Regions from separate parts of the Afipia sp. GW823-FHT06G09 genome, predicted to be linked through region 2. Evidence: predicted binding sites of a transcription regulator. Region 2 holds the regulator's gene; each other region holds the start of a gene.
What was found. Region 2 encodes PhoB, which activates phosphate uptake and scavenging genes when phosphate is short. Its sites were predicted from a motif close to TGTCATNNANCTGTCAT; they were not measured.
Positions count from the first base shown of each region.

Region 1: a site for PhoB is predicted at 2,000-2,016, ahead of phnC (phosphonate ABC transporter ATP-binding protein). Genes of this name have one in related genera too.
Region 3: a site for PhoB is predicted at 1,720-1,736, ahead of phnF (phosphonate metabolism transcriptional regulator PhnF). Genes of this name have one in related genera too.
Region 4: a site for PhoB is predicted at 2,344-2,360, ahead of AC1Q67_RS19010 (DUF47 domain-containing protein). Genes of this name have one in related genera too.

Region 1 is NZ_JBXAHF010000006.1:220,836-225,044, forward strand. Features, by position in the region: gene AC1Q67_RS24055 (LysR family transcriptional regulator) at 83-1,066, opposite strand; partial or broken gene AC1Q67_RS24060 (NADP-dependent oxidoreductase) at 1,155-1,718, shown strand; gene phnC (phosphonate ABC transporter ATP-binding protein) at 2,080-2,931, shown strand; gene phnD (phosphate/phosphite/phosphonate ABC transporter substrate-binding protein) at 2,928-3,788, shown strand; gene phnE (phosphonate ABC transporter, permease protein PhnE) at 3,796-4,209, shown strand, end outside.
Region 2 is NZ_JBXAHF010000005.1:335,458-339,666, forward strand. Features, by position in the region: gene AC1Q67_RS22480 (LacI family DNA-binding transcriptional regulator) at 127-1,302, opposite strand; gene arsC (arsenate reductase (glutaredoxin)) at 1,282-1,686, shown strand; gene phoB (phosphate regulon transcriptional regulator PhoB) at 1,750-2,460, opposite strand; gene phoU (phosphate signaling complex protein PhoU) at 2,488-3,204, opposite strand; gene pstB (phosphate ABC transporter ATP-binding protein PstB) at 3,230-4,057, opposite strand; gene pstA (phosphate ABC transporter permease PstA) at 4,054-4,209, opposite strand, start outside.
Region 3 is NZ_JBXAHF010000004.1:369,353-373,561, forward strand. Features, by position in the region: gene phnE (phosphonate ABC transporter, permease protein PhnE) at 1-76, shown strand, start outside; gene phnE (phosphonate ABC transporter, permease protein PhnE) at 73-924, shown strand; gene phnF (phosphonate metabolism transcriptional regulator PhnF) at 933-1,664, opposite strand; gene phnG (phosphonate C-P lyase system protein PhnG) at 1,795-2,253, shown strand; gene phnH (phosphonate C-P lyase system protein PhnH) at 2,256-2,870, shown strand; gene AC1Q67_RS18585 (carbon-phosphorus lyase complex subunit) at 2,874-3,980, shown strand; gene AC1Q67_RS18590 (alpha-D-ribose 1-methylphosphonate 5-phosphate C-P-lyase PhnJ) at 3,977-4,209, shown strand, end outside.
Region 4 is NZ_JBXAHF010000004.1:457,066-461,274, forward strand. Features, by position in the region: gene AC1Q67_RS18995 (ABC transporter substrate-binding protein) at 1-341, shown strand, start outside; gene AC1Q67_RS19000 (branched-chain amino acid ABC transporter permease) at 420-1,283, shown strand; gene AC1Q67_RS19005 (branched-chain amino acid ABC transporter permease) at 1,285-2,250, shown strand; gene AC1Q67_RS19010 (DUF47 domain-containing protein) at 2,387-3,031, shown strand; gene AC1Q67_RS19015 (inorganic phosphate transporter) at 3,047-4,057, shown strand; gene sugE (quaternary ammonium compound efflux SMR transporter SugE) at 4,064-4,209, opposite strand, start outside.

The DNA.
Region 1 (4,209 bases), on a different contig from region 2:
AGCCGGTAGTGCTGGGCTACCCGTCCAGCAGTATACCCATGTGGGCCGCAGTAGGGGTTAGCGTCTATCGCGATGTTCGTCCCTAAGAACCGTTCGCTGTCGCCTGTGGGCCGGCAGCGTGGCGCCCTTCTTCCGACAGGCTCGCCGTGGCCGTCAGCCGCTCTTGGAAAACGTCCTGCAACAGGTCCAGGAAAGCACGCACGGCAGGATTTGCGCGGCGGCTTTCGGGCCACACGGCCGTGATGTTGTGTCGCTCGACCGCAAAGGCGGCAAGCACAGGGACAAGCGCGCCGCGCTCGACATAAGGCGCTGCGATGAAGGTCGCGCTGATGCCGATGCCGCCGCCGGCCGCGAGCGTGACGGCGACCGCATCGCTCACGTCGATGACGATGCCGGCGGTGGGCGCCAATTCGATCTCCTCGCCGCCAATCTGGAAGGGCCACCAAAAGCTCTGACCCGTGTTCTGATAGCGGAGGTTGACGAGGTCGTGCCCCGCCAGATCGTCGGGGTGCTGTGGCGCGCCGCGCGCCGCAAGGTAAGCGGGTGACGCAAAGCAGCAGAGTCGATACGGGGCAAGGCTCCGCGACAACAGGCGCGAATCCGCAAGATCGCCGATGCGTATTGCGACGTCGATGCCTTCCTCGATGATGTCCACAATCCGGTCAGTCAGTCTGAGATCGACCGTCACTTTGGGATGACGCTTTCGGAACGCAGGCAGAGCGGGCGCGATCACATGCAGTCCGATCGGCAGCGACGCCGCCACCCGCAAGGTGCCAGACGGCTCCGAGCGCGCGCTCATCGCCGCCTGCTCGATCGCTTCCGCCTCGCCCAGCAGCCGCAGCGCTCGCTCATGCAGATCGCGACCCTCCGCCGTGAGCGCCAGCGACCGGGTCGTGCGGGTGAAGAGCGCAACCCCCAGATGCCGCTCAAGACGTTGGATGCTCTTGCTGACGGCCGAGGGCGAGATCGACAGGGAGCGCGCAGCGGCGGTGAAGCTACCCATCGAGCCAGCACGCGCAAACGCGATCAGGCCGGTCAACCGCTCCAAAAGCATTTGTTCCTTCATGGCACTATTGAAGCGCCATTGGAGCAGATTATCAATGCCGGGACTGGAATTATATCGCTGTCTGAGCACCGAACGGCGAAAGGAGATTATGATGACCGATACAATGAAGGCGATCCGGCAGCACGCGTTCGGCAGTCCCGAGGTGCTGGTCTATGAGGATGCCCCGAAGCCTGAGTTGAAGCCAGGCGAAGTGCTGGTCCGGGTTCACGCCGTCGGCCTCAATCCACCCGACTGGTATCTGCGTGAGGGCTACAAGATGCTTCCGCCCGAATGGCAGCCGCGGGTGTCGTTCCCGCTCATCCTCGGGACCGACATCTCCGGCGTCGTCGAGGCCGTGGCCGGCGATGTCGAAGGTTTCTCCGTGGGTGACGAGGTCTATTCGATGGTCCGATTTCCCTCGGGCCTCGCTGGCGACAGCAGGGCTTACGCCCAGTATGTCAGCGTGCCGGCTTCCGAAGTCGCGATCAAGCCGGCCGGGATCGACCATGCGCACGCTGCGGGGGCGCCAATGTCGCTGCTCACCGCGTGGCAGTTTCTGGTCGATCTGGGGCACGACGCGCCCAACCCGCTACAACCGTATCCGCATGTGCCGGTACCGTTGGAAGGCAAGACCGTTCTCGTCAATGGAGCGGCTGGCGGCGTCGGACATTTCGGCCCCTGAACATTAAAGGGGCACAGATATACGGTAGAAAGTTCAGATCACGAACAGCGACGGGCTTCCGCGCCACAGTCGAAGGTCGTAGAAGGGTGGAACTTTGCCGTTCGTCTCGCCCATCGGAACGAGACGCCATTCACAACACAAGCACCTAGGTTTGAACGCGGAAATGAGACATTTGCGGATGTAACAACCTTGCCGCAATGCAGCATCGTCCGCCTTGCACGCGGCGAAGGGTCACTTCACTGACGGATAGAGTCACAAAACCTTCGCGACCTTGACATCGAAGTGTCATCCACGAGCCCTACTGTATTGCGAAACGCAATCTCTGCGTCATTCACATTACAGATGGTGATCCATGAAGCCCAGCGATGCCGAGACCGACCGCAAATACGTGTTGCGGCTCAGAAATGTCGGTGTGACCTATTCAGGCGGAGTGGTGGCGCTCAGATCGACCACCCTCGATTTCTTCCAGCGCGAGTTCTCCGTTTTACTCGGCCTGTCGGGTGCGGGGAAATCGACACTTTTGCGCTCCCTGAACCTCCTTGTTAAACCTACCTCCGGCGAGATTGTCTCATCGGATTTCGGTGTCCTTGGCCCGACCGGCGCACTCCGCCAGCACCGGCGCCGAACGGCACTCATTTTCCAGCACCATCAGCTGATCGAGCGACATACGGCCCTCGCCAACGTCCTCACCGGCCGACTCGGCTATCACAATACCTTGCGCAGTTTCTTCCCGCTGCCCCGCGCGGACCTGGAACTGGCTCTCCACTGCCTCGAGCGCGTCGGTCTGGCCGACAAATCCATGACGCGTGTCGATCAGCTCTCTGGCGGCCAGAAGCAGCGTGTCGGGATTGCCCGCGCGCTGGCGCAGCAGCCCAACATCATTCTGGCCGACGAGCCTGTCGCCAGCCTCGATCCCGCCACCTCGGAGAAGATCCTCGAACTGCTTCGCCAGGTGTGCAAAGAAGACGGCATCACCGCCATCGTGTCGCTGCACCAGCTGGAATACGCGCAGCGCTTTGCAGACCGGATCATTGGCCTTGCCGGTGCACATGTTGTGTTTGACGGCGCTCCTGATGAGCTCAATGACGACAATTTCGCCGCGATATACGCCGGGCACCGCCGTGAGCCAATCGCACCCAGCCGGACGAGTAACCCCGCCTACGCCCAGCCACCGTTTACGCCTGAGATGGAGATGTCCCTATGAACCGCCTGCTGAAATTTGCCATTGCTGCCGCCCTTGCCATGGGGCTGGCAGCGCCAGCCCACGCCGCCAATCCGAATCCAGAGACTTTAAAGGTCGCACTGTTACCGGATGAGAATGCGTCCGAGTTGATCAAGCGCAATCAACCGCTCAAGGACTACCTCGAGAAGGAACTGGGCAAGAAGGTCGATCTGGTTGTGACAACAGACTACTCGTCGATGATCGAGGCAATGCGTTTCGGCCGGATCGACATAGCCTATTTCGGTCCGCTCTCGTACGTGCTTGCCAAGGGCAAAGCCGATATCGAGCCGTTTGCGGCAATGGTCAGCGACGGCAAGCCGACTTACCGCTCTGTCGTCATTGCCAACGCGAATGCCAATGTGAATTCGCTCAGCGACATCAAGGGCAAGAAGGTCGCTTTCGGCGATCGCGCTTCCACCTCCAGCCATCTGATTCCGAAGACGTTGATGGCGGAAGCCGGTGTCGTGAATGATCGCGATTACCAGCAGCACTTCGTCGGCAGCCACGATGCGGTTGCGGTGAATGTCGCCAACGGCAATGCGGAAGTCGGGGGCCTTTCCGAGGTGATCTGGAAAACTCTTCTTGAGAGAAAGCTCGTCGACGCAGGCAAGGTCAAGGTCATCGCCTACAGCAAGGAATATCCCCAATACCCGTGGACGATGCGCTCCGACCTGAAGCCGGAGCTGAAGGACAAGATCCGCACCACTTTCGTGAACCTGAAGGACCCCGCAGTTCTGAAGAACTTCAAGGCGGACGGTTTCGCCCCGATCACGGACAATGATTACGACGTGATCCGCGATATGGGAAAGTTGCTTGGAATCGACTTCGGAGCGATGTGAGGACGTGATGACGACGCTCGGCGCAACCACAATCAACACAACAAACCATTATCTCGATCAGTACAGTCGGGCGTGGATCCGGCAGTCTGCCCAGGTTGCTGCGGTACTCGCTATTGTGCTGGTTGCATTCTGGTATGTTGGTCTTCTGGATTTCGGGACCCTGGCAAACGGGGTTCCGGCCATCTTAACGCTGGCCCGCGAGGCGATGCCGCCGGATTTCACCAATGCGCGCGCGTGGCTCAAGCCGCTGGTGGACACCTTGGCAATGAGTATTGCCGGAACGGCAATAGCGGTGCTTCTGTCATTTCCGCTGGCTTTTCTTGCTGCCCGGAACACGTCGCCGCACACGATCGTATTTCATGTCGCCCGTACCCTGCTAAACGCTCTTCGCTCGGTCCCGGAGCTGATTATGGGCATCATT
Region 2 (4,209 bases):
AAATTCGCCACGCTCACTCGGCGCACTCCCCTGATCGCATTATGTTTTCTGGCGATTGAACAAGTAGCTTGAGCAATCGTTTGTTCAAAAAGTCGTATAAACTACGCCAGTGGTCAAGCTAAAATTTCAGCGTGGAGCTGGACCTGTGGAAGCGCGGATGACCAGACCGTCTGGCGCTAATGGCGCGACGGGTTGCGGTGTACCGCCATTCAAAAGGTCGATCAGAAGATCGGACGCAATTTCGCCCATCACTTCCGTAGGCATTTTCACCGACGTCAGTTGCGGATAGAGCATCGTCGCCACCGGTGCGTCGTGCAGGCCCACCACCGATATGTCGCGCGGGATTTGGAGACCGGCTTCATGCAACACCGCCATCGCACCAGCTGCGGTGACCAGCGTCGCACCAAGAACAGCCGTGGGCTTTAGCGCAAGAAGGCTGCGCATCGCATCCGCTCCACCCTCCGCAGTATACCCAGCGACGGCGACGAGTTTCGGATCGAACGGAATACCGTGCCGCTTCAATCCGTCGCGATAGCCGGCCAATCGTTCGCCAGCATTGAATCCGCCGGGACGGCCCGCAAGATGCGCAATCCGCCTGTGCCCCATCTGCGCCAGATGATCGACGGCAATCGCTGCAGCGGCGCGGCTGTCCAGCACGACGCAATAAGGACTCCCCGACAATTGCCGGTTCAGCAGGACGAAAGGCGTGTGAGTGGATTCAAGCTCTTCGCGCAACAAACTGTCGTCGTCGAGACTCGCGACGAGCAGCCCATCAGCACGATTGCCGTGCGACAGGCGATGATACACAGCGTCGGTCGCACCTGACTCCCTATGAGCGATCAGCAATGAATAGCCATGCCGTGCTGAAGATTTTTCGGCACCGCGAATAGCCGACGCAAACACCGGATTGTCGAGCTGGGGAACGATAAGACCGAGTGTTCGACTGCGCGAGGTCCGCAAACTCTGCGCGAGCGTATTCGGCGAATAATCCAGGCTACGAGCGCTTTCAAGAATCCGTTGGCGCGTCTCCGGGCGAATGCGCTGGCTTTCCTCGCCGCGCAACACGCGTGAAGCGGTGGATACGTCCACTCCCGCCATACGCGCAACATCGGCTAATCTCGGCCTCATCGATTTCAATATCCCAAGCAATGCCCAGCGCAACGAGCGTAGACTTGGAGGCTTGATAAAACAAGCAACCGTCAACCAATAGGCTCGACGCCATCCGGCCATCCACGTACAAAGCCTGTCGAAGAGCCCAGATAAGCGAGCCGGGATACATCCATGAGCGTTACCATCTATCACAATCCGGATTGCGGAACGTCACGCAACACGCTTGCAATGATCCGGCAAAGCGGAGCCGAGCCGGAGATTATCGAGTATCTGAAGCACCCGCCCACCCGCGCGAGGTTGCTCGAGCTTACTGCGGCGATGAGAATTTCGGTGCGCGCGCTGCTGCGCGAGAAGGGCACGCCCTATGCCGAACTTGGGCTCGGCGATCCAAAGTGGGCAGATGACGAACTTCTCGATCTGATGGTCGCACATCCCATCCTGATCAATAGGCCGATTGTCGTGACGCCCAAAAGCACCAAACTATGCCGGCCATCGGAGGCGGTGCTCGATATTCTGCCCAATCCCCACATCGGCAGATTCGTCAAGGAGGACGGAGAAGTCATCAACGCGATCTGACCGCCCGCAGGCGGCTGAACCGACACCTCACGTATGCGAGATGAAGGTCAGCTAGCCCGCGGCTCAGTTCTGTGAATCAGCCTTGGCGAAACGATCGTCGAGCGCATAACCCGCGCCACGAACTGTGCGGATCGGATCCGACTCACGCCCAAGATTCAGCAGTTTCCTGAGGCGGCCGATATGCACGTCCACCGTACGCTCGTCGATATAGATGTCACGGCCCCACACGCCGTCAAGCAACTGCTCACGGCTGAAGACGCGCCCTGGATGCTCCAGGAAGAACTCCAGAAGCCGATATTCGGTCGGACCAAGATCGATCGGACGGCCGGAACGGGCAACACGCCGGCGGTCCCGGTCAAGTTCGATATCGCCGAAGGCTAGAACCGTCGCGAGGCGCTCGGGACTCGCGCGCCGCAACAATCCTTTCACGCGCGCAAGCAGCTCCGGCACCGAGAACGGCTTGACGATATAGTCGTCTGCTCCGGTAGCGAGCCCCCTCACCCTTTCGCTTTCCTCGCCGCGCGCAGTCAGCATGATGATCGGGATCTGCTTGGTCTCCGGCCTTGCGCGGAGCCGACGGCAAAGTTCGATCCCCGAGAGACCCGGAAGCATCCAGTCGAGCACGATAAGATCCGGAACATGCTCCTTGAGCCGGGTATCCGCATCATCGCCGCGCGCGACTGTTTCGACGTCGTAGCCCTCGGCATCCAGGTTGTAGCGAAGCAGCGTGGTCAACGCTTCTTCGTCTTCGACCACAAGAATTCGGGCGCTCATTTCCAGTCCTTTAGTTCGTCGTACAAATTAACTGCCTGACGCGGCCGTTGCAAAGTTCGTCATGTCGCCCTTAGGACGTTGATCGAGCATTTGCTGGCCTTCGATCATGTAGAAAACCGTCTCGGCGATATTGGTTGCGTGATCGCCGATACGCTCAATATTCTTGGCGCAGAACATCAGGTGAATACAGAAACCGATATTACGCGGATCTTCCATCATATAGGTCAGAAGTTCGCGGAACAGAGAAGTGCAGATTGCATCGACCTCTTCGTCGCCCTTCCAGACGGTCATCGCGGCAGGCAGATCGTGCGCCGCATAGGCATCGAGCACCGACTTGACCTGTGACTGAACCAGGTCGGTCATGTGCTCCAGCCCACGGATCAGCTTCAGCGGATGGAAGTCGCTATCGAGCGCTGCGACGCGCTTGCCTATGTTCTTTGACAGATCCCCGATCCGTTCAAGATCGGTCGCAACACGCATCGAACTGACGATTTCGCGCAAGTCGACAGCCATCGGCTGACGGCGAGCGATGGTCAGCACGGCACGCTCTTCGATCAGATGCTGCAACTTGTCGATCTCGAGATCGGCGGCGACAACACGCTTGCCCAGCGCGACATCGCGCCGGATCAACGCGTCTACGGAATCGACGATCTGCCGTTCAGCCAGGCCGCCCATCTCGGCAACAAGCCGGTTGAGCTCCTGAAGATCGTCGTCGAACGCTTTGGCGGTATGATCTGAACCCATGGTATGTCTCTCCCGCGAATGCGCGTCAGCCGAAGCGGCCGGTGATGTAGTCTTGTGTTCGCCGATCGGTCGGCGAAGTGAATATCTTGTTGGTGTCGTCGAACTCGACCAGCTCACCAAGATACATGAACGCTGTCTTGTCAGACACACGCGCCGCCTGCTGCATATTATGCGTCACGATGGCGATCGTGTAGTCCTCCTTGAGTTCCTGGATCAGTTCTTCGACCTTGGCGGTCGAGATCGGATCGAGCGCCGAGCAAGGTTCGTCGAACAGGATGACCTCAGGACGGACGGCGACAGTGCGTGCGATGCACAGGCGCTGCTGCTGGCCGCCGGACAGGCTGAGCCCACTGGCGTTCAGCTTGTCCTTGACCTCATTCCAGAGCGCGCCGCCCTTCAGCGCGGCCTCGACGCGGCCGTCCATTTCGGACTTCGAAATCTTTTCATAGAGCCTGATGCCGAACGCGATGTTCTCATAAATCGTCATCGGGAACGGCGTCGGCTTCTGAAACACCATACCGATCCGGGCGCGCAGCAGGTTCAGATCGAGCTTCGGATCGAGAATGTTGGTCGAATCCAGCATCAACTGACCGACAGCACGCTGACCGGGATAGAGGTCGTACATGCGATTGAAGATGCGCAGCAACGTCGACTTGCCGCAGCCCGACGGACCGATAAACGCCGTGACGCGATTTTCGCCGAGAGCAAGGTTGATGTTCTTCAGTGCGTGGTGTTCGCCATAGTAGAAATTGAGATCGCGTGCAGTCACCTTGGGCCGCGCATCCAGCCGGCCGGCAACACCCGGCACGGGCCCGCGAGGAATATCTACGCTAACAGAAAGCTGCTCGTTCATTTCGATGTCCTCTCGGCGCCAAGAATGCGCGCGCCAATGTTAAGGGCAAGTACGGTCAAGGTGATAAGCAAAGCCCCGGTCCATGCGAGCTGTTTCCAGTAATCGTAGGGGCTTTGGACGAAGTTGTTGATGGTGACCGGCAGGTTCGCCAT
Region 3 (4,209 bases), on a different contig from region 2:
CATCACGGTGTTTATTATCGATATCTGCACCGGCTGGTTGCGCGGGCGGCTTTTCGGATCGGATCAGCGCGCATGACACCCGAAACCCGAGATCCGAAGGAGCTTGCGATTCAGTATCCGGACCTTTTCCGGGGATCGCACACTGTCCGCCTGAAGACCCTCGCTGTCGCGCTGGCCGCGATTGCGCTGTTTTTCTTCGGCTGCTGGTATCTCGAGTTTTCGGTTGACCGTCTCGTGACCGGTTTCAGGCAACTCGGCTGGTTCATCACCCTGATGATTCCACCCGATCCCGGCACATCGTTCCCGACCTATTTGGTGGCAATGGGGGAAACGCTCTCCATCGCTTTTCTGGGTACACTGCTGGCTGCGGTGCTGGCGCTTCCAGTGAGCCTGCTTGCGGCGCGAAACATCATTCCGTCGGTTTTCCTTCGCTTTCCCGTAAGGCGTTTCCTGGATTCGATCCGGGGCGTAGATACACTGATCTGGGCGCTGGTATGGATCAATGTTGTGGGGCTCGGACCGTTTGCCGGTGTGCTGGCAATCGCGACCTCGGATTTCGGCGCGTTTGGAAAGCTTTTCTCCGAGGCTATTGAAGGGGCGGACCGCAAGCAGGTCGAAGGCATCCGCGCAGCAGGCGGAAACAAGCTTCAGGAGATTCGCTTCGGCCTGATGCCGCAGGTTCTTCCGGTGCTTGCGGGACAAATCCTCTACTTCATCGAATCCAACACGCGCTCGGCCACCATCATCGGCATCGTCGGTGCAGGTGGCATCGGACTGCAACTGGCTGAGCAGATCCGCGTACTGGAATGGCAGAAGGTTTCGACCCTGATCCTGATGATCCTGGTGGCGGTCGCGGTGATTGACTTGATCTCAAGCCGGCTGCGCTTTGCCATTATTGGCCGGGCAGGCGAAGTACGGGCCTGATTCTTCAGCTATTGATTTTCGATGACGAACTGAACCCGCTCGGCGGCAAAGCGTGAGCGTGAGGTAAGCAGCGGCCTTCCGTCCGGTTCTACATCGAGGCTGTCTACCACCAGTACGGGACGACCCAGCGCGAGGTCGAGCCGCGCGGCATCGCCGGCCTCTGCGATCGCGGCAGTGATCTTGGTCCAGTCGCGCCGGTAGTCCCGCACACCGAAGTGAGCCACCAGCTTGGTGGTTGATCGCAGTTTCTCGTAGATTTTCGCGCCGCCGGGGAAGCGGTCCGCGCTCATCCACTTCGTCCCAACACAAATCGGAATCCGGTCCGCAGTGCGCAGAGCATCGATGCGCAGCAGCGGAGCGCCGGTCTTGAGGCCGAGGCGCTTCGCCAAATCCCGCGATGCAGCTTCGATCGATGAATGCAGTAGCTTTCCGTCGGCTTCGTGCCCGTCAGCGCCGACGATTTCCGAGAACCGCGTTCGCGAGCGCAGCGGATAGGCGATGCGCGGGGCTTCCACATACGTGCCGCTGCCGCGCTCTGCGCGGACCAGGCCGCGTTCGGCTAGCGCCGCCAGCGCACGCCGCACCGTATGACGGTTGACGCGATGGATTTCCGCAATCTCCAGTTCACCGGGAAGGCGCGTATCGCGGGCATAGGTTCCGTCCGCAATGGCCTGCTCGATGGAATCCGCTACGCGGCGCCAGAGTGCGACACCTGTCGTTGGCTCTCCGGACAAACTCATGAACGTATCCGCGTCTTTCGACGGCCAGTTCCGGACGCTGTGAAAATCATGTCGATGTCACCAGTTTGTCATGGCGCTGCGTTACGAAGTTGTCTACTAACATAGACAACTTGGAATCGGCAAGCCGGACATGACAGAACCGCCAGTCACATCGGAAACCAGTCGTCGCGCCGCGATGTCAGTGCTGGCGCATACGCCGACAGAGCGGATTTTGTCCTGTCTCGAAGCATTCGATCTCCCGCCGCACGAGGCTGCCCGGCAACCCGAGAGCGGTCTTGTCATGATCCGGGGGCGGATCGGCGGCGACGGTGCCCCGTTTAATCTCGGCGAGGCGAGCGTTTGCCGCGCCGCGGTGCGGCTGGCCTCGGGCGAACTTGGCTTTGGTTATGTGCTGGGACGGGATGGCGAAAAGGCGAGGCTGGTCGCTCTGTGCGATGCGCTGATCCAGAACCCCGGATTCAAGGCCGACGTCGAACAGAATATCATCGCGCCGTTGCGTCGCGAACTCGAAGACGCCCGATCCCGTCAGGCGGCGGAGACAGCGGCGACGCGGGTCGATTTCTACACTCTGGTCAGAGGCGAGGGATGACGATGACACTTCATGCCAGCCTCGGATCGGGTGGTGGCTTTGCCGATCCGGTGCAGTCGTCGCAGTCGGTGTTTCGCTGTGTGATGGATGCGCTGGCGCGTCCCGGTTCAGTTCACACGATCGCCGAACCTGTCCATACGCCATCTCCAATGATGTCAGGTACGGCTGCTATTGCGCTGGCTTTGTTCGATCATGACACGCCGATCTGGATGGACGATCGCTTCTCTGCCGAGCCCGAAATTGATGCGTGGCTGCGGTTTCACACCGGTGCGCCACTGACACGTGATGCATCTTACGCGAGCTATGCATTGATTCACGGTGGCGTAACATTGCCGGACTTTGAAACCTTTGCGCTCGGAACGCCGGAATACCCGGATCGCTCGACCACGCTGGTGGTTCAGGTCGATTCGCTCACCGAAGGACCGGAACTGGTGCTGAATGGTCCCGGTATTCGTGGCTCGGCCACATTGCGCGCGGGCGCGCTGCCTTCGGGCTTTCCCGGACGGATGCGAGCCAACCGCGCACTGTTTCCGCGGGGTGTCGATCTGCTGCTGGTTTGCGGATCGGAACTGGTGGCGATGCCGCGTAGCACGATCGTTGCTGTGAAGGAGGTCTGATCCATGTACGTTGCTGTTAAAGGCGGCGAACGCGCGATTGAGAATGCTCATCGGCTGCTTGCGCATGAGCGGCGTGGCGATCCCGCCATTCCTGATATTTCTTTAGGACAGATTTCCGGACAGCTCACGCTGGCGGTCGATCGTGTCATGACCGAAGGTTCACTTTATGACCGCGAACTTGCCGCGCTGGCGATCAAGCAGGCGCGAGGCGATATGATCGAAGCGATCTTTCTGCTCCGTGCATTCCGCGCGACGTTGCCGCGCTTTGGTGCGACCGAACCGCTCGATACCGCAAACATGCAGGTGCGACGCCGTATTTCTTCGACATTCAAGGATGTGCCCGGCGGGCAGATCCTTGGGCCGACATTCGATTATACCCATCGGCTGCTCGATCCATCACTCACCGAAGGCGTGACCATCCCGGAACCAGCACTGGGTGACGTGGACGAGGCGCCAATGCCGCGCGTGACCGATATTCTCGGCGCAGACGGTCTGATCGAGCCTTCACCCGAGGCAGATACCGACCAACCTGTCGGAGACCTGACCCGTGACCCGCTGAGCTTTCCGGCGGATCGCGACCTGCGCCTGCAAAACCTGGCGAGAGGCGACGAAGGCTTTCTGCTGGCCTTGGGCTATTCGACCCAGCGCGGTTTTGGTCGGACGCATCCATTCGCAGGCGAGATTCGCTTCGGTGAGGTTGAGGTCGAGTTCGTCGCGGAAGATGCCGGCTTCGCGGTGCCGCTCGGGTCGATTACGCTGACCGAATGCCAGATGGTCAATCAGTTTAAGGGCTCGGACACGCAAGCACCGTGCTTCACCCGCGGCTACGGCCTTGCCTTTGGGCAGAGCGAACGCAAGACCATGTCGATGGCGCTGGTGGACCGTTCGTTGCGTGCGCGCGAGTTGGGCGAAGAATCGCGCTCGCCGGCGCAGGATGAGGAGTTCGTGATGTCGCATTCCGACAACGTACAGGCGACGGGATTCGTCGAGCACTTGAAACTCCCGCACTATGTGGATTTCCAGTCCGAACTCGGCTTGCTGCGGAAGCTGCGCAAGGAATTTGAGGCTGCGAAGGGGAGTGACGTTTCGCTCGCGGAGGCCGCCGAATGAACGCGCCCGTTTACAACTTCGCTTATCTCGACGAGCAAACAAAACGGATGATCCGCCGCGCCATCCTTAAGGCCATTGCCATTCCGGGCTATCAGGTGCCGTTCGCCAGCCGCGAGATGCCGATGCCGTATGGCTGGGGCACCGGTGGCGTGCAGGTGACAGCTGCCATCCTCGGACAGGGCGATACGCTGAAAGTGATCGATCAGGGGTCCGACGACACGACCAATGC
Region 4 (4,209 bases), on a different contig from region 2:
CTGAGCGCATGAAGAACAAGGCCATGCCGACCATGGTGCAGGCGGGTGTCTATGCCGGTCTCATGCACTACTTCAAGGCGCTCGAGGCACTCGGCGGCAACCCGCACGACGGCAAGGCCGTCGTGGAGAAGATGAAGTCCATGCCGACCGACGACGCGCTGTTCGGCAAGGGCCTGATCGAGCCTAACGGCCGCGCACTTCATCCGGCCTATCTGTTCGAGGTAAAGAAGCCGTCGGAGTCGAAGGGTCCGTGGGACTACTACAAGCTCGTCGGCACGACGCCCATGGACAAGGCCTTCCGTCCGCTGTCGGAAAGCGTCTGCCCGCTGGTGAAGAAGTAATCGCAAATTCGCCCGGCGGCTTTGCGCCGCCGGGCATTTCTCAATATCGCTCCAACTGCGCGCGAAAGAATCGATACGATGCAAGCTCTCTACGCCCAGCTTCTGGTTGGACTGATCAACGGCTCGTTTTACGCGCTGCTGAGTCTCGGGCTGGCCGTTATTTTCGGAATGCTCAACATCATCAATTTCGCGCACGGCGCGCTCTACATGATGGGTGCGTTCGTTGCTTACTTCCTGCTGAACCTTTTCGGCGTCAACTACTGGTGGGCGCTGATCCTCGCGCCGGTGATCGTCGGCGGCTTCGGCATCCTGCTTGAGCGCACCATGCTGCAATGGCTGACCGGGCTCGATCATCTCTACGGCCTGCTGCTGACCTTCGGCATGGCGCTGATCATCCAGGGTGTGTTCCAGAACTATTTCGGCTCGTCCGGACTGCCTTACGCCATTCCCGATCTGCTCAAAGGCGGCGTCAATCTCGGCTTCATGTACCTGCCGATCTATCGCGGCTGGGTCGTTGTATTCTCGCTCGTGGTCTGTCTTGCGACTTGGTACCTGATCGAGCGCACCCGGCTCGGCGCCTATCTGCGCGCCGCCACAGAGAACCCGACGCTGGTGCGCGCGTTCGGCATCAACGTGCCGCGCATGATCACGCTGACCTACGGTCTTGGCGTGGGGCTGGCCGCACTCGCCGGCGTGCTCTCGGCGCCGATCAATCAGGTGCGTCCGCTGATGGGCGCGGATCTCATCATCGTGGTGTTCGCCGTGGTTGTGATCGGCGGCATGGGATCGATCATGGGCTCGATCATCACTGGCTTCGCGCTTGGCGTGATCGAAGGCCTGACCAAGTATTTCTATCCCGAGGCGTCCAACACCGTGGTCTTCGTACTGATGGTGCTGGTGCTCCTCGTAAAGCCGACTGGACTGACGGGGCGGGCGAACTGACATGACCACGATTACTGACAACGCCGCTCCCGTGAAGGGCCGCACCAGCGACGAAATGATCGCGTTCGTCATCATGACGGTCCTGCTGGCCGTCGTGCCGCTGACCGGGCTCTATCCTTACTTCGTGATGCAGGCGCTGTGCTTTGCGCTGTTCGCCTGCGCGTTCAACCTGCTGATCGGCTACGGCGGCCTGCTGTCGTTCGGCCATGCGATGTTCCTCGGCACCGCGGGCTATGTGACCGCCCACGCCCTGAAGGTCTGGGGCGTCTCGCCCGAGATCGGGATCATTCTGGGTGTTGCGGCATCCGCCGCGCTCAGCGTCGTGACCGGCCTGATCGCCATTCGCCGCCAGGGCATCTACTTTGCGATGATCACGCTGGCGCTGTCGCAGCTGCTGTTCTTCATCTACCTGCAAACCCCGTTCACCCACGGCGAAGACGGCATCCAGGGCATTCCGCAAGGCATGATGTTCGGCGTGTTCGACCTGTCGAAGCCAACCACGCTTTATTACGTGGTGTTGGCGATTTTCCTGCTCGGCTTCCTCGTGATCTACCGGGCCATCAACTCGCCGTTCGGCGAGGTGCTCAAGTCGATCCGCGAGAACGAACAGCGCGCGATCTCGCTCGGCTACAAGACCGACCAGTACAAGCTGCTGGCGTTCATCCTGTCCGGCACGCTGGCGGGTCTGGCAGGGGCGGTGAAGGTGTTCGTGGCGCAGAACGCCTCGCTGACCGACGTGCACTGGACCATGTCCGGCGAAGTCGTGCTGATGACGCTGGTCGGCGGCCTCGGAACGGTGTTCGGCCCGGTGGTCGGCGCCTTCGTGATCATCGCCATGCAGCAGTATCTGGCCGGCTTCGGCCAGTGGGTGACGGTGATTCAGGGCGCGATCTTCGTGATCTGCGTGCTCACCTTCCGTCGCGGCGTGATCGGTGAAATCGCCCACTATTTCAAGCGATCGCTGTAAGCGCCCGATTTCACGAGCGTTTTGCCTCGATAAATCAGTGGATGACCGGCGTTTGGGCGCCGGGCTTTCGCCTGTTGGTCTGCGAAACGGTTTATGACAGATATGTGACGCGTTCTGTCGTGCCGGAGAAAGATCAATGCTTGGTTGGTTTCGTAGGTTGCTGCCGCGGGAGGAGCGGTTCTTTGACCTGTTCGCCCGGCATTCTCAGGCAGTGGTGCAGGGGGCGGAAGCGCTGGAAGGAATGATGCGCGGCGGGGAGGAGACCCCGGTTTACTGCCAGCGCGTCAACCAGTTCGAAAACGACGCCGACCAGATCACGCGCGAAGTGCTGACCGCCGTCCGCCGGACCTTCATTACGCCGTTCGACCGCGGCGACATCAAGAATCTGATCACGGCGATGGACGACGCCATCGACCAGATGCAGCAGACCGCCAAGGCGGTGATGCTTTTCGAAGTGCGGATCTTCGAGCCGCCGATGCGCGAGATCGGCGCCATCCTCGTGCAGTGCGCGAATCTCGTCGGCAAGGCCGTGCCGCTGATGCAGGCGATGGGCGCGAACGTCACCACGCTGACCGCTTTGACCGAGGAAATCACGCGGCTTGAAGGCCGCGTCGACGATCTCAACGACATCGGCTTGAAGGAGCTTTTCCTCAAGCACCGCGACGGCAACACGATGGACTTCGTGGTCGGGGCGGAAATCTACAAGCATCTGGAAAAGGTCGCCGACCGCTTCGACGACGTGGCCAACGAGATCAACAGCATCGTGATCGAGCAGGTTTAAGGTCAGGACCGCACAGTGGACGCCTCGCTCGCTTTCCCCATCCTGGTCGGATTGATCGCCGTCGCACTGCTGTTTGATTTCCTCAACGGTCTGCATGACGCCGCCAACTCCATCGCCACGATTGTTTCGACCCGCGTGCTGCGGCCGCAATACGCGGTGGCATGGGCGGCATTCTTCAACTTCATCGCCTTCGCCGTGTTCGGCCTGCATGTGGCGCAGACCATCGGCACCGGGATCATCCATCCCGAGGTGATCGACGCGCATGTGATCTTTGCCGCGCTGATCGGCGCCATCGTGTGGAATCTGGTGACGTGGGGCCTCGGCATGCCGTCCAGCAGTTCGCATGCGCTGATCGGCGGACTGCTCGGTGCCGGCATGGCCAAGGCCGGGACTTCGGTCATGGTCTGGAGCGGTTTGTCAAAAACGCTGCTTGCGATTGTGCTCTCGCCGCTGGTCGGATTTTTGCTCGCCCTGTTGCTGACGGCGATTGTGTCATGGGCGGCGGTGCGTTCGACGCCGTTCGCGGTCGATCGCGCGTTCCGTATCTTGCAGTTCGCGTCGGCCTCGCTGTATTCGCTCGGCCATGGCGGCAACGATGCGCAGAAGACCATGGGCATCATTGCGGTGCTGCTGTACTCACAGGGCTATCTCGGAGGCGAGTTCAGCGTACCGTTCTGGGTGGTGATTGCGTGTCAGGCGGCGATGGCGCTCGGCACGCTGATGGGCGGCTGGCGCATTGTGCGGACCATGGGCCTGCGCATCACCAAGCTGACGCCGATGCAGGGATTCTGCGCCGAGACGGGCGGGGCGGCGACCTTGTTCGCCGCGACGTTCCTGGGCGTCCCGGTCTCAACCACCCACACCATCACCGGCGCAATTGTCGGCGTCGGCGCAGCGCGCCGCGTGTCGGCGGTGCGCTGGAATGTGGCGAGTTCGATCGTCTGGGCCTGGATCTTCACGATCCCCGCCGCTGCGCTGGTCGCAGCAGCCACCTATTATGCCGTGACACTGGCGGGCTGGCGCTGATCTTTCTTACGCCACGACCTTGAGGCCGACGATTCCCGCCACGATCAGCCCGATGCAGACGATGCGGAGGATGGTTGCGGGATCGCCCAGCAGCCAGATGCCGAGGATGGCGGTTCCGACCGAACCGATGCCGGTCCAGACCGCGTAGGCAG